Regions from separate parts of the Photorhabdus temperata genome, predicted to be linked through region 1. Evidence: predicted binding sites of a transcription regulator. Region 1 holds the regulator's gene; each other region holds the start of a gene.
The links. The regulator sigma-54, encoded in region 1, starts transcription at its own class of promoters, with help from an activator protein. The targets are predictions, from matches to a motif close to GTTGGCACANNTTTCGCTNT.

Region 1 (5,253 bases):
CAAGGACAAAGTGATAAGGTTTTGGCGTATAGAGAACTGTTAGATAAACTGGGACTAACACCAGAACAGGTTGCTTACATCGGTGATGATCTGATTGACTGGCCGGTCATGGAACAAGTGGGCTTATCTGTCGCTGTGGCAGACGCGCATCCACTGCTATTACCAAAAGCACATTATGTCACCCGGATTGCTGGGGGGCGCGGTGCAGTAAGAGAACTTTGTGATTTGGTGCTTTTCGCTCAGAATAAACTGGAAGAGGCCAAAGGATTATCAATATAGTAGGTTGAAGCGAAACGAGAATGGATAAAATCAAATCCTGGCTGGCTATAATACTGGCATTAATCACCCTGGCGTTAATTGGCTGGAACTTATCTGATTCAGACGAGACTAACTCATCTTCTGATACAGATAACAGTCAGCCAACATACCAAAGCCAGGAAACCATAACCTTTGTTTATGATCCTACGGGTAAGCTGACGTACAAACTGGTCGCTGATGACGTCCAGAATTATGCTGAGTCAAAACTTACCTGGTTTACCAAGCCGGTATTAACGACATATGACTCAAATGCCATTGCTACATGGACAGTTCGTGCGAACAAAGCCAAACTGACCAACGACAGAATGCTCTATCTTTACGGAGATGTGCAGGTTGACAGCCTGACTGATACGACACAATTACAGCGTATTACCACAGAAAATGCTATCGTCAATCTGGTAACTCAGGATGTTTCATCCGACGATCAGGTCACACTGATTGGCGTAGGATTGAAGTCCGTCGGTATGAAAATGCGTGGCAATCTGCGGAACAAAACCGCTGAACTGATTGAAAAGGTTAACACCTACTATGAAATCCAACATGAACAACAGAATCCGTAATGCTCTTATTGCCAGTGCCATTTTTACAGTCAGTCTTCCGGCTCTGGCACTGAAAGATGACACACAGAAACCAATTTCTATTGATTCTGCCAAGCAATCCCTTGACATGACCGGGAACACTGCCACATTTACAGAAAACGTGATCGTTAAACAGGGCTCTATTGATATCCACGCTGACAAAGTTGTTGTGACCCGCCCAGATGGCGATTCTAAAAAAATGGTTGTTGAGGCATTTGGTAATCCGGTCACTTTCTATCAGCTACAGGACAACGGCAAACCCATCAAAGGCCGCGGCGCCAAAATGCGTTACGAAATGGATAAGGAGCTGGTTACACTGACTGGCAACGCCTATCTGGAACAATTAGACAGCAATATAAAAGGCGACCGTATCACTTACCTGGTCCCAACCCAGCAAATGGAAGCGTTCAGTGACAAAGGTAAACGAGTGACAACTGTTCTGTTACCTTCTCAGTTACAAGAAGAAAGCCCTGCGGTTAACAACAAGAGTAAATAACGAGATATGGCAATACTAAACGCAGAAAACCTGGCAAAAGCTTACAAAGGCCGTAAGGTCGTTGAAAATGTCAGCTTAAACGTGAACTCCGGTGAAATTGTTGGTCTGCTTGGCCCTAACGGCGCAGGGAAAACCACGACTTTTTATATGGTCGTAGGCATTGTTTCACGGGATGCCGGGACAATTACCATTGATGGCGAAGATATCAGCCTACTGCCACTTCACGAACGGGCGCGCCGTGGTATTGGCTACTTGCCTCAGGAAGCTTCTATTTTCCGCCGTCTGAGCGTCTTCGACAATCTGATGGCCGTATTGGAGATCCGTCAGGATCTGACACAGGAACAACGAAAGGAACGTGCCGAAGAGCTGATGGAGGAGTTCCATATCAGCCACCTACGGGACAATCTGGGTCAATCCCTTTCCGGGGGTGAGCGTCGCCGCGTAGAGATTGCCCGCGCACTGGCCGCCAATCCTAAATTTATTTTGCTGGATGAACCTTTCGCCGGCGTAGATCCAATCTCAGTAATCGATATCAAAAAAATTATTCAGCATTTGAGGGATTACGGGCTAGGCGTCCTGATCACAGACCATAACGTCCGTGAAACATTGGATGTCTGTGAGCGTGCTTATATCGTCAGCCAAGGGCAGTTGATTGCTCACGGCACACCGAGTGATATCCTTAATAATGAACAGGTGAAGCGCGTTTATTTAGGCGAAGGTTTCCGGCTCTAATTCAGCCAGGAGAATTGATTTAACGCTATGAAGCAAAGTTTGCAACTCAGGCTCAGTCAGCAACTGGCTATGACACCACAGCTCCAACAAGCCATTCGTTTGTTGCAACTTTCTACGCTTGAACTTCAACAGGAAATACAGCAAGCGTTAGAAATGAACCCTTTGCTTGAGCAGGATGAAGATCATCAAGAAATCAGTAATCAAGAATCTCCCGACAACGAAACTGACGTTATGGATACGCTTGATGCCCTGCAACAAAAGGATATACCGGATGAGTTGCCACTGGATGCCAGCTGGGATGAAATTTATACAGCTGGTACACCTTCCGGTACACGTAATGACTATAGTGATGACGACCTGCCGCTTTACCAAGGTGAAACAGTCCAAACCCTGCAAGACTATTTAATGTGGCAGGCAGGACTGACCCCTTTCACGGAAACAGATGCAGCAATTGCTACATCAATCATTGATGCCGTAGATGATACAGGCTACCTTACTGTACCACTGGAGGATATCCTTGCTAGCATTGGCGACGATCAACTGACTCTGACAGAAGTGGAAGCCGTGCTCAAACGAGTGCAACATTTCGATCCTATCGGTGTCGCTGCCCGTAATCTAAAAGATTGTCTACTGATCCAGCTATCAATGTTCCCACCAGAAACACCTTATCTGAAAGAGGCGAAACTGATCGTCTGCGAACATCTGGAGTTACTGGGTAATCGGGATTTCCGCAATTTAATCCGCTTAAGTCGCTTGAAAGAAGATACACTGAAAGAAGTGATTGATTTAATTCAGTCACTTGAACCAAGACCTGGCTTGGCGGTAAACACAGGTGAATCAGAGTATGTCATCCCTGATGTGCTGGTTCGAAAAGAGGGTGAACACTGGCAAGTAGAATTAAATACAGATAGCATTCCCCGTTTACACATTAATCAGCATTATGCGGAACTTGGGCAACATACACACAATGAAAGTGACAGCCAGTTTATCCGCAATAACCTACAGGAAGCTAAATGGCTTATCAAAAGCCTGGAAAGCCGAAATGATACTCTGCTGAAAGTTACGCGCTGCATTGTAGAGCAGCAACAGGAGTTTTTTGAACATGGCGAAGAACATATGAAGCCCATGGTTTTGGCAGATATTGCCTTCCAGGTCGATATGCATGAATCTACCATTTCCAGGGTGACTACCCAAAAATTCCTGCACAGCCCACGTGGCATTTTTGAATTGAAGTATTTTTTCTCCAGCCATGTTAATACAGAAAGTGGAGGCGAAGCCTCTTCAACTGCAATACGGGCTTTGGTGAAAAAACTGGTAGCAGCGGAGAACTCCGCCAAACCATTAAGTGACAGCAAACTGACGAGCATGCTAGCCGATCAAGGCATTATAGTTGCCCGACGGACTGTCGCAAAATATCGAGAGTCGTTATCCATTCCGCCATCAAACCAACGTAAGCGTCTGGTTTGAAATGAACAGAGAAGGAAGACAATATGCAACTCAAAATAACTGGCCACAATATTGAAATTACTGATGCATTACGCGACATTATCACTGCAAAATGCAGCAAGCTGGATCAATATTTCGACAGGATCAACCTGACTCAGGTAATCCTCCGTGTGGAGAAGGTACAACAAATCGCCGAAGCCACGGTACATATTAACGGAGGCGAGTTGCACGCATCCTCAGAACATGAAGATATGTATGCAGCAATTGATGGACTAGTTGATAAGCTGGCTCGTCAGTTAACCAAACATAAAGATAAACTGAGACAACATTAACAGTTATTTAACAATAGCTGTAGTAAAAACAGCGGAGTCTTGCTGTAAAACAGTGCACAAATACCGGATGCCACAGATAATCTATGGCATCCGGTATCAATTAAGCACCTAAGCGAATAGAAAAATGAATAACCAAGCAGATTTACTACTAAGCTCTGTTCTTTCCCTCGAATGTACGCGCAATAATGTACATTGTTCGAGCAAAAAACGGGCTTTAGAGATTATCAGTGAGCTGGCATCTAAGCGGCTTAAATTACCCGAGAATATTGTATTCGAAGCAATATTGACCAGAGAAAAAGTAGGCACTACTGGAATTGGCAGTGGTATTGCTATCCCTCACGGTAAGCTGGATGAAGAAAGCTCAGATCAAGCTGTTGGCGTTTTCCTCAATCTGGAACAACCCATTGCTTTCGATGCCATTGATAATCAACCAGTCGATTTGCTGTTTGCTTTATTGGTTCCAAACGATCAATGCCAAACACACTTGCACACACTGTCATTGATTGCCAAACGCCTTGCAGATAAAAATCTCTGCCGTCGTTTGAGATCGGCACAAAGTGATGAAGAACTTTACGCAATTATCACTGAATAGCTGTTGCAATGAATGGAGAGCAACAGATAACAGTGGCTCATAATAATAACCACTGAGAAATTAAGGGGAGTCGCCTCATGGTGCTGATGATAGTCAGTGGCCGTTCCGGTTCGGGTAAATCCGTTGCCTTGCGCGCACTGGAAGATATGGGTTTTTATTGTGTAGACAACTTGCCGGTAGTGTTGCTGCCGGAATTAGCCAATACGCTGGCTGACCGCGATATTTCTGCTGCTGTCAGTATTGATGTAAGAAACATGCCGGAATCCCCCGAAGTTTTCGAAGAAGCCCTGACTAAACTACCAGCCAGTTTCTCACCGCAATTACTGTTTCTTGATGCTGACCGTAATACGCTAATCCGTCGTTACAGCGATACCCGCCGTCTGCATCCACTATCAAGCAAAAACCTTTCTCTGGAAAGCGCGATTGATCAAGAAAGCGATCTGCTGGAGCCACTTCGTTCAAGAGCAGATCTGATTATCGACACTTCCGAAATGTCAGTCCATGAACTGGCTGAGATGTTAAGGACCCGTCTGCTGGGCAAACGGGAACGTGAGCTGACAATGGTCTTTGAATCTTTCGGCTTCAAACATGGCATTCCAATTGATGCCGACTATGTTTTTGACGTACGTTTCCTGCCAAACCCACACTGGGACCCAAAGCTGCGGCCAATGACAGGTCTTGATCGTCCCGTAGCCGCTTTTCTCGACCGCCATACGGAAGTGCATAACTTCATCTATCAGACCCGCAGTTATCTTGAAC
Region 2 (5,253 bases), on a different contig from region 1:
AAGCACTGACGGCAATACGTGCATGTGGCTTAATTTCGTTTGACTGGTAAGGCAGAACAAAATGGAAAGGTGATTGTTTCCCACCTAAACGCTCTACCTTCTCAGACAGAGTAACTGAAGGCGCATCAGCCAAAGATATATCAGATAAAGTTACTGTCAGAACTGCATCCGCTGGCAACGCAATACGCTGCAATATATTAATATTGCCTTCAACAAAAGAGCGTTTTACTGGATTTTCAATCGCTTCCACCTGAGTATCTGCTATTTCAGGACCTTTACCATTACACCCAACCAAAGCAACCGCCAGTAATACGCTCGCAGGGATCTGCCATAATTTCATACACACTCCTCCACTATTAACTAATCTATATAAATAATAAAATAAATTGAAATATCAAACCGTTAAATCTAAACCGTCTGGATTATAGATTAAAAATTTGAATATAAAACTTCAATTAATCTCATATTCTTTGTTGCACTACTATCAGGACTTAAAACATTTACAATTTAGTTAGTTATTTATCATCTATTAATGGGACAATAATCATCTCTTGTACTCTCTGATAACCAGATAGAAAACAAAGGCATATTATGAGCAAGTCATTAAAGAATCTGATAAATCTGATGAACTTAGAAAAAATTGAGGAAGGTATTTACCGGGGGCAAAGTAAAGATTTAGGCTTTCCTCAGGTTTTCGGGGGACAAGTGATTGGTCAGGCACTTTATGCTGCCAAACAAACCGTTATTGATGACCGGATGAGCAACTCTTTCCATAGCTATTTCTTACGCCCCGGTGACAGTAGCAAACCCATCGTCTATGATGTCGAGATCCTGCGCGATGGCGGAAGTTTCAGTGCCCGGCGAGTCAGTGCGATTCAAAATGGTAAGCCTATCTTTTATATGACCGCCTCATTCCAAAGTCATGAAGAAAGTTTTGAACACCAGAATATGATGCCGGATGTCCCCTATCCAGAAGAACTTATCCCTCAGGACGAAATTGCGAAAAAAATGTCGCATCTGCTGCCGCAGAAGATGCAGAATATTTTTCTCCACCCCTGCCCGCTGGAAATGAGGCCAGTGAAATATTACAGCCCATTCAATTATCTACCAGAAGAACCTGTACGCTATGTTTGGTTCCGCAGTAATGGCGACATGCCTGCCGATCCTTTTATGCATCAATATCTGCTCGGCTATGCCTCTGATTTTAATTTCCTACCAACAGCATTACAGCCACATGGTGTTGGGTTCCTTGAGAAAGATATTAAGATAGCAACTATTGACCACTCTATGTGGTTCCATCGTCCGTTTAAACTAGACGACTGGTTACTCTATGCTATAGATAGTCCATCAGCTTCTGGGGCCCGTGGTTTTGTTCGTGGACAGATTTATAATTATGAAGGTGTACTTGTTGCTTCCACTGTACAAGAAGGGCTAATCAGGAAACGGAACAAATAAAAATAATAAGGGCAGCAAATAAGAAATCAGCATCACACCTACGGTCTTATTGCTGCCTGTTTATATCACAGATTAATTATAAGCACTCTCTCCATGGGAATTAATATCCAGACCTTCTCTTTCAATTTCAACAGTAACCCGCAGCCCTACCAGCAGATCTGCTATTTTAAAAGCAATAAAAGAGACAATTACTGACCAAACCACACAGATTAATATACTGAAAACCTGAATACCTACTTGTTCTAACATGGTTATACCTTCTGCATAACCGGTTCCGCCCAATGATTTTGCCGTAAAAACTCCAGTCAGGAGGCAACCTACGATCCCACATATACCATGTACACCAAATACATCACACACATCATCAACGCGTAACCACCGTTTTAAGGCCACTACTCCCCAAAGCCCGGCAAAACCCGCAATTAATCCAATAATTAGTGCACCACCAACACCAACCATTCCCGCAGCAGGTGTAATACCAACCAGCCCGGCAATACAGCCTGAGCATGCCCCTAAAAGAGAAGGTTTATTACGGAAAAGCCATTCTGCAAAAACCCATGACAGAATAGCGGCGGCAGTCGCCACAATTGTATTCAAAAATGCCAGAGCAGCGATCTCATTAGCAGCACCAGCAGAACCCGCATTAAAACCAAACCAACCGATATAGAGTATAGCAGTACCAATGAAGACCATCGGCAAGTTATGCGGTTTAAATGCTTCTTTCCCAAAACCAGTACGTTTTCCCAGTAAGTAAGCACCAACCAATCCAGCTACAGCAGCATTAATATGTACAACTGTACCACCAGCAAAATCCAACGCACCATCCTGTGAAAGAACACCACCACCCCAAACCATATGCGCCATAGGCAAGTAAGAAAACGTCAACCAGAGCACACTGAAAATTAACAAAGCCGAAAAGCGAATACGCTCGCCTAACGCGCCAATAATCAAAGCGACTGTGATACAAGCGAAAGAACCCTGAAATGCCACATGAATTAACTGATAAAAATTGCCACTTAAGTTCGTGAGTGCCAAATTCTTTAACATCACTTGACTAAAACTACCAAAAAAACCATTCCCTGGCTCAAAAGCCAGACTATAACCGTAAATCACCCACAATACACATACCAGAGCAAAGCTCACCATAACCTGAGCCATCAGCGATAAAACATTTTTACTCCGTAACAATCCACCATAAAATAGAGCGATTCCTGGAATTGTCATAAACAGAACAAGTACTGTACAAATCATCATAAAGGCATTATCAGCTCTATCAACAACACCTTCCGCTGCCTGAGATAATGATGGTAAAAAACTGGCCACAACACCGGTAGCCACAGAGAATTGTCTTTTCATATATATGGTCTCTATCAGTGACTTACAGTGCCGCATCATTAATCTCGCCTGTTCTGATACGGATAGCCTGTTGTAATTCGATGACAAAAATTTTACCATCGCCAACTTTTCCGGTGAAAGCCGATTGCTGAATCGCATGAATTACCTCCTCAACTAACTCATCTGCTACAGCAATATCTATCTTTACCTTAGGTAAAAAATTGACGCTATATTCAGCTCCACGATAAAGCTCCGCATGCCCTTTTTGGCGACCAAATCCTTTTACCTCTGTTATGGTCAACCCTTGAACACCAAGACCAGAGAGAACCTCCCTAATATCCTCCAATTTAAATGGTTTTATAATTGTCGTAATGAGCTTCATATATCCCCCTGCCATCCGGCTACTGTGTTTGCAATAAGTAATTAGCAAGGGGTGTGCCAGAAATTAAAGTATATAAAAATCAATTAATTATAGGATGAATATAAATTACAGAGAGAAGAATAGAGAGAGCAGCGAATGTCCTCTCCCGTTAGCGCACCAAATTAGTGCAAATATGATTAAATCACCATCTCTTTCTCAGAGATTGTGCCACATTCATTTAATGTATCACTCACTTGTTGTAACTGATACATCTGATAGTAACGTCCACGTCTTACCAATAATTGTTGATGGTGTCCTTGTTCAACAACTGCACCACGATGCAGCACCAGAATAGTATCAGCCTCTACAATCGTAGACAGACGGTGAGCAATCACGATCAATGTTGTTTGCTGGCGAATCAATCGTAAAGCCTGTTGTACCGCCTGTTCCGTACCAGAATCAATATTTGCTGTCGCTTCATCAAGGATCAAAATTTGCGGTGCTTGCACTAACACTCTCGCCATAGCAAGCAATTGTTTTTGGCCGGCTGACAACGTATTGCCCTGCTCTCCCAAGATAGTATGAAGACCATCAGGAAGCGTACGCACTAACTCAGCTAATTGCACAGTGTCCAATACCTGCCAAACTTTCTCTTCTGAAATATTCCGACCAAGCGTAACATTGTTAAAGAAAGAGTCAGCGAGAACGACTGGATCCTGCTGAACCATTGCCACACCATTGCGTAATACCGAATGAGACAGAGACGACACAGGCCGGCCATCAAGGTAAATCTCCCCTTTCTGCCACGGGTAATATCCCATCAGTAAATTTGCCAGCGTACTTTTTCCACTACCGGTATGACCAACCAAAGCAATAAAACCATAAGCTGGAACCTGTAAGTTAATATCTTGTAAAACTATTTTGTCATCCCGATAGGAAAAACTGACATTTTCTATATCAATTCGACCACTGGATAGTGGTTGACTATCCATACCATAACCTTGTTGAGGGCTATCCATTAATTCAAATATCCTCTCACCAGAAACTACAGCCTGTTGCAAGATTGATTGTTGAGAGGTCAGTTCGATTAGTGGTTCATTCAACCGCCCAAGATAATTGATAAAAGCATATAATACCCCGACACCAATCACTCCTGCTCCACTGAACCCAAACAACACAATAAGACCGCACAGCACCATAGTTGACAAGAAACTCAGCAATGGACGTAATAAAATCCCATCTAATCGCAACGCCTGCATTTTTGCTTTAAAATGAGCACGATTTGTTGACAACATACGTTCACCAAAACGAGCCTGCTGCCGGAACTGCTGAACAACACTCATTCCATTGATAACTTCATTAAAATTATCATTAATATCAGCTAAATAACTGCGTACCCGTCGGACAATTGGCGTACTTAGATGCTGGTATATCGCCATGACAATCAACACAACAGGAAAAATAAGCATTGCAATCAGTGCCATACGCCATTCGAGCACAAACATGGCTATCATCATCGCACCAATCAACGCTATACTCCGGAATACCGTAGGAACCACATTGACATAAAGATCTTTAATAACCTCTGTGTCGTTCGTTACACGGGAAATCAATTGCCCTACCGGTTGATGATCAAAAGCACTCAAAGGCTGGCGCAATGCTGCATTCATCACATCAGTACGAAGTTGCTGAACCACATCCACTGACACTTGATTGAACAATAAAGTCTGGAAATAGTGTAATGAGGCCGTAATCAGTTGCAGAGCAATAAAGGTTACAGACAGCCCAATAATCACTCCTACTGGCATATTACCTGTTGCAACCATATTATCGATAAAGTAACTAATCAAAATCGGACCACTTACTTCCGCAATTGCAGCCCCCCACAGCATTAGCACCGCCAGCCCCAACGGCTTACGATAATTTTTTCCATAAGCCAGCAAACGTTTCAGAGACGGCCACAATCGGCGAACCTTAGTCATCTTGATCTCCCTCAGTGGTTTCCCCGTCATCCAATGCTGCTTCAAGCTGCTGATAATGATACATATCACGATACCATCCTGGCTGCTCCGCCAGTTGCTGATGCCGCCCCTGATGTATAA
Region 3 (5,253 bases), on a different contig from region 1:
GGTCAGATTATTATTGGAATATTTGTCGTATTGATTACAGCAAATTTGATCTCTACTATTTTGGAGTGTGGCGGCGGGCAATGTGATGACAACCCAACGTATTATCAATTGCTGGGTAAATAATCTCAGATATATTTAACTGAATAAATAAATCCCAAAAAACTCAGGGCGCCATTGGCGCCCTAAGCATTTACATGGCAGGAAAGATTACGCCTCTTTACTGCGATACGCACGACGACGGTCGTTTTCTGTCAGATGGCGTTTACGCAGGCGAATCGACACAGGAGTCACTTCTACCAGCTCGTCATCATCAATAAACTCCAGAGCCTGTTCCAAGGTTTTCTTAATATGTGGAGACAAGGTTGTCGCTTCGTCAGTACCAGACGCACGGACGTTTGTCAGTTTCTTACCTGTCAGGCAGTTAACTGTCAGGTCATTGGAACGGGAGTGAATGCCGATCACCTGGCCTTCATACACTTCCGCACCATGACCGAGGAACAACTTACCACGATCCTGCAAGCTGTAAAGCGCATAAGCAACCGCTTTACCCTGACCATTGGAAATCATGACACCGTTCTGACGGCGACCGATTTCACCCGCACGAATATCATCATAGTGGCTGAATGTTGCATACAACAGGCCAGTACCCGAAGTCATGGTCAGGAACTCAGTCCGGAAACCAATCAAACCACGGCTTGGAATGATGTAATCAAGGCGCACACGGCCTTTACCATCTGGCAACATATCACGCAGATCAGCTTTACGCTCGCCCAGCGCCTGCATCACATTACCCTGATGCTGCTCTTCAATATCCAGAGTCACCTGCTCGAATGGCTCTTGTTTGCGGCCATCGATCTCACGGAAGATAACTTTCGGACGGGATACCGCCAGTTCAAAACCTTCACGGCGCATGTTCTCAATCAGAACAGATAAGTGCAGTTCACCACGGCCAGAAACACGGAACGCATCTGGATCTTCGGTTTCTTCGACACGCAGTGCGACGTTGTGAACCAGCTCTTTCTTCAGGCGCTCAAGGATCTGACGTGAAGTGACATATTTACCTTCACGACCACAGAAAGGAGAGGTGTTAACACAGAAGAACATGCTTACCGTCGGCTCATCAACAGCCAGTGGCGGCAGGGCTTCAACAACGCTGGTGTCACACAGGGTATCGGAGATATTCAGCTCGCCCAAACCGGTAATCGCAACGATATCACCCGCTTCCGCTTGCTCACTCTCAATACGCTCCAGGCCCAAATGGCCCAGAACTTTACCAATTTTGCCGTTCCGGGTTTTACCTTCGCTATCAACAATCGTCACGTTCTGGTTTGGTTTAACCGTACCACGCTTAATACGACCAATACCGATAACACCAACATAGTTGTTGTAGTCCAGCTGAGAAATCTGCATCTGGAATGAACCATTAAGGTCAACTTTCGGTGGCTCTACATGATCGACAATCGCCTGATATAACGGCGTCATATCTTCGGCCATATCAGTATGCTCGGTACCGGCAATTCCCATCAGTGCAGATGCATAGATAATTGGGAAGTCCAGTTGCTCGTCAGTCGCGCCCAGATTTACAAACAGGTCAAACACCTGATCGACAACCCAATCAGGACGTGCGCCAGGACGGTCAACTTTGTTGATAACAACAATAGGTTTTAAACCATGAGCGAACGCTTTCTGCGTTACAAAACGGGTCTGAGGCATAGGCCCATCCATAGCATCGACCAGCAACAGTACGCTGTCAACCATAGACATAACACGTTCTACTTCACCACCGAAATCAGCATGTCCCGGAGTGTCTACGATATTAATACGGTAGTCATTCCATTTAATGGCGGTATTTTTTGCGAGGATAGTAATTCCACGCTCTTTCTCCAAATCATTGGAGTCCATCACACGTTCTGTCGCTGTCACACGGTCACCGAAAGTACCGGATTGTTGCAGCAGCTTGTCAACCAAGGTCGTTTTACCATGGTCAACATGCGCGATGATGGCGATATTACGCAATTTTTCGATCACAAACTTTGCCTCAGGCATTTAGAAATAGCGCGCTATTGTACACACATTGGTCGAGGGACTAAACAGGATCACAAGAATCTGTTCTTAACAACTTGATACCAATGGAACTGTGATCCCTTTCACGCCTATAAAAGATGCACTATTGATAAAAATGCACCGACAGGGTGCAGGATAGTAACATAATCGCACCAATACAGTGCAATTTTCCTGAATATTAAGGCATCCCATCATGGTGATACCCATAACACAGTATATTGCAAGGTGTCAGAAAGTTGGCACGCTTTTCGCAATTGTTTTTCTCATCTAATAAGATTGTTTTTTACAACGACAAGTTTGCAAACGCATAAATAGCCTTGTTAAGGTAAAACAATGTAACTGTGTTTTCTTTAAGTCTTAATCTAAAACCATTTTATCAAGACCGACACAAACCAGGAGAAACCGAGTATGTCCGCTGAACATGTTTTAACCATGATTGAAGAGCATCAGGTGAAGTTTATTGATTTACGTTTCACTGATACCAAAGGCAAAGAACAACATATGACCATTCCTGCTCATCAGGTTGATGCGGACTTCTTTGAAGATGGAAAAATGTTCGACGGATCTTCAATTCACGGTTGGAAAGGGATTAACGAATCCGACATGGTGCTGATGCCAGATCCAAGTACAGCCATGCTTGATCCGTTCTTTGATGATGCCACTCTGATCCTCCGTTGCGACATTCTGGAACCCGGCACAATGCAAGGCTATGAACGTGATCCACGCTCCATCTGCAAACGCGCTGAAGATTTTCTGCGTTCAAGCGGCATTGCAGATACCGTCCTGTGTGGGCCTGAACCTGAGTTTTTCCTGTTTGACGACATACGCTTCGGCAGTTCTATGTCCGGTTCCTACTACCATATTGATGATATTGAAGCAGCATGGAACTCTGGAACTCGATACGAAGGCGGTAACAAAGGCCACCGGCCTGCGGTAAAAGGCGGTTACGCCCCCCTGCCTCCAGTTGATTCTTCTCAAGATTTACGTTCAGCCATGTGCCTGACGATGGAAGCGATGGGGTTGGTTGTGGAAGCTCACCATCATGAAGTTGGCACTGCCGGTCAAAATGAAATCGCGACCCGCTTCAACACCATGACCAAAAAGGCTGACGAAACCCAGATTTACAAATACGTCGTACATAATGTGGCGCACAATTTTGGCAAAACCGCCACCTTCATGCCAAAACCACTGGTTGGTGATAATGGCTCCGGCATGCACTGTCATATGTCCCTGTCCAAAAACGGCGCCAACCTGTTTGCCGGTGACAAATACGGTGGTCTGTCTGAACTGGCGCTGTTCTACATTGGCGGTATTATCAAACATGCCCGTGCACTGAACGCATTTACCAACCCGACAACCAACTCTTATAAACGTCTGGTTCCGGGCTACGAAGCACCGGTTATGCTGGCCTACTCTGCCCGTAACCGTTCTGCATCCATCCGTATTCCGGTTGTCGCCAGCACCAAGGCCCGCCGTATTGAAGTCCGTTTCCCTGACCCGGCAGCTAACCCTTATTTAGCATTTGCCGCTCAGTTGATGGCTGGCCTTGACGGGATCATCAATAAAATCCATCCGGGTGATGCGATGGATAAAAACCTGTATGACCTGCCACCGGAAGAAGCCAAAGAGATCCCAACCGTCGCTTCTTCCCTGGATGAAGCATTGGCAGCATTGGATACCGACCGCGAGTTCCTGACCCGTGGTGGTGTCTTCACCGATGACGCCATTGATGCTTATATTGAATTGAAAAACAGTGAAATGGAACGTGTCCGCCTGACGCCACATCCACTGGAGTTTGAACTGTATTACAGTGTGTAATTACCAGCGCCGTTCCCGCTGATCATTTTTTGTTGCCGTGAAACCTTTAGCCCATCTTCGGATGGGCCTTTTTCCTATTCCCTGAGTTCAGGCTTTGGCTAGGTTTTACGCTCGAATATGATACAGTGCACCAAAAAGGTGCGGGAGTGTGGTGGGAGTATGAATGAAAACGGAAAATCTACCCGATACCGGGCAAATATTAAACTCACTGATTAACAGCGTACTGGTGCTGGATACCGATCTCGTGATCCGCTATGCCAACCATGCAGCGCTGCAACTATTAGCTCAGAGCGCCCGTAAACTATTAGGTACACCTCTTCCGGTGCTGTTCAGTTACTTTTCACTGGATACAGAGCTGATGTACGCCAGTTTAGTCAGCGGTCAGAGTTTTACGGACAACGAAGTGACATTAGTGGTTAATAACCGCTCTCATATTATGTCGCTCAGTGCCCAACCCATTTCCGGGCAGTTTATTTTGCTGGAACTGGCGCCTATGGATAGTCAACGCCGGTTAAGCCAAGAGCAGGTACAACAAGCCCAGCAGATAGCGGCACGGGAATTGGTTCGGGGGCTGGCGCATGAAATTAAAAATCCTCTCGGCGGGCTGAGGGGAGCCGCGCAATTACTTTCGAGAGCGCTGCCTGATCCTGCTTTGCAGGAATACACCCAGGTAATTATTGAACAGGCGGATCGGTTACGTCATCTGGTGGACAGATTACTTGGCCCACAACACCCAGGCGAACAAATTAAACAAAGCATTCATTATGTTGCAGAGCGGGTCTATCAATTAGTCTCGCTGGAGATGCCGGATAACGTCACACTGATAAAAGATTACGATCCGAGTCTGCCGGAACTGGCTCACTACCCGGATCAGATTGAGCAGGTGCTGCTGAACATCACCCGTAACGCCTTGCAAGCTCTGGGTACACAGGGTGGTGTCATTACCCTGCGCACCCGAACCGCTTTCCAAATCACCCTGCATGGTAAGCGCTATCGTCTGGCTGCCAGAATAGATGTGGAAGACAACGGGCCAGGTATCCCACCACAGATTCAGGACACCCTGTTTTACCCGATGGTCAGTGCTCATGAAGGCGGAACCGGTCTTGGTCTATCCATTGCCCGTAATTTGATAGATCAGCACTCCGGTAAAATAGAATTTACCAGTTGGCCTGGGCACACAGAATTTTCTATCTACTTACCGATCAAGAAATAGAGGATAGCTATGCAACGAGGAAAAATCTGGATCGTTGATGATGACGACTCAATCCGCTGGGTACTTGAACGGGCGCTAAGTAGCGCGGGGATGGAATGCATCAGTTTCGCAGACGCTGACAGCGTACTGACTGCACTGACCCAAAACACACCGGATGT

Region 2: the regulator sigma-54 is predicted to act here: its motif matches at 3,214-3,233, upstream of glnK (P-II family nitrogen regulator).
Region 3: the regulator sigma-54 is predicted to act here: its motif matches at 2,300-2,319, upstream of glnA (glutamate--ammonia ligase).

The regions. Positions count from the first base shown of each region.
Region 1 covers NZ_JAJAFX010000031.1:48,639-53,891, reverse strand. The annotation lists gene kdsC (3-deoxy-manno-octulosonate-8-phosphatase KdsC) at 1-279, shown strand, start outside; gene lptC (LPS export ABC transporter periplasmic protein LptC) at 300-878, shown strand; gene lptA (lipopolysaccharide ABC transporter substrate-binding protein LptA) at 859-1,392, shown strand; gene lptB (LPS export ABC transporter ATP-binding protein) at 1,399-2,124, shown strand; gene rpoN (RNA polymerase factor sigma-54) at 2,152-3,591, shown strand; gene hpf (ribosome hibernation promoting factor) at 3,615-3,902, shown strand; gene ptsN (PTS IIA-like nitrogen regulatory protein PtsN) at 4,027-4,494, shown strand; gene rapZ (RNase adapter RapZ) at 4,572-5,253, shown strand, end outside.
Region 2 covers NZ_JAJAFX010000003.1:117,936-123,188, forward strand. The annotation lists gene LGZ99_RS02110 (YbaY family lipoprotein) at 1-340, opposite strand, end outside; gene tesB (acyl-CoA thioesterase II) at 592-1,455, shown strand; gene amtB (ammonium transporter AmtB) at 1,528-2,811, opposite strand; gene glnK (P-II family nitrogen regulator) at 2,834-3,172, opposite strand; gene LGZ99_RS02130 (SmdB family multidrug efflux ABC transporter permease/ATP-binding protein) at 3,349-5,133, opposite strand; gene LGZ99_RS02135 (SmdA family multidrug ABC transporter permease/ATP-binding protein) at 5,126-5,253, opposite strand, start outside.
Region 3 covers NZ_JAJAFX010000004.1:61,790-67,042, reverse strand. The annotation lists gene LGZ99_RS02460 (disulfide bond formation protein B) at 1-123, shown strand, start outside; gene typA (ribosome-dependent GTPase TypA) at 208-2,046, opposite strand; gene glnA (glutamate--ammonia ligase) at 2,473-3,882, shown strand; gene glnL (nitrogen regulation protein NR(II)) at 4,046-5,095, shown strand; gene glnG (nitrogen regulation protein NR(I)) at 5,105-5,253, shown strand, end outside.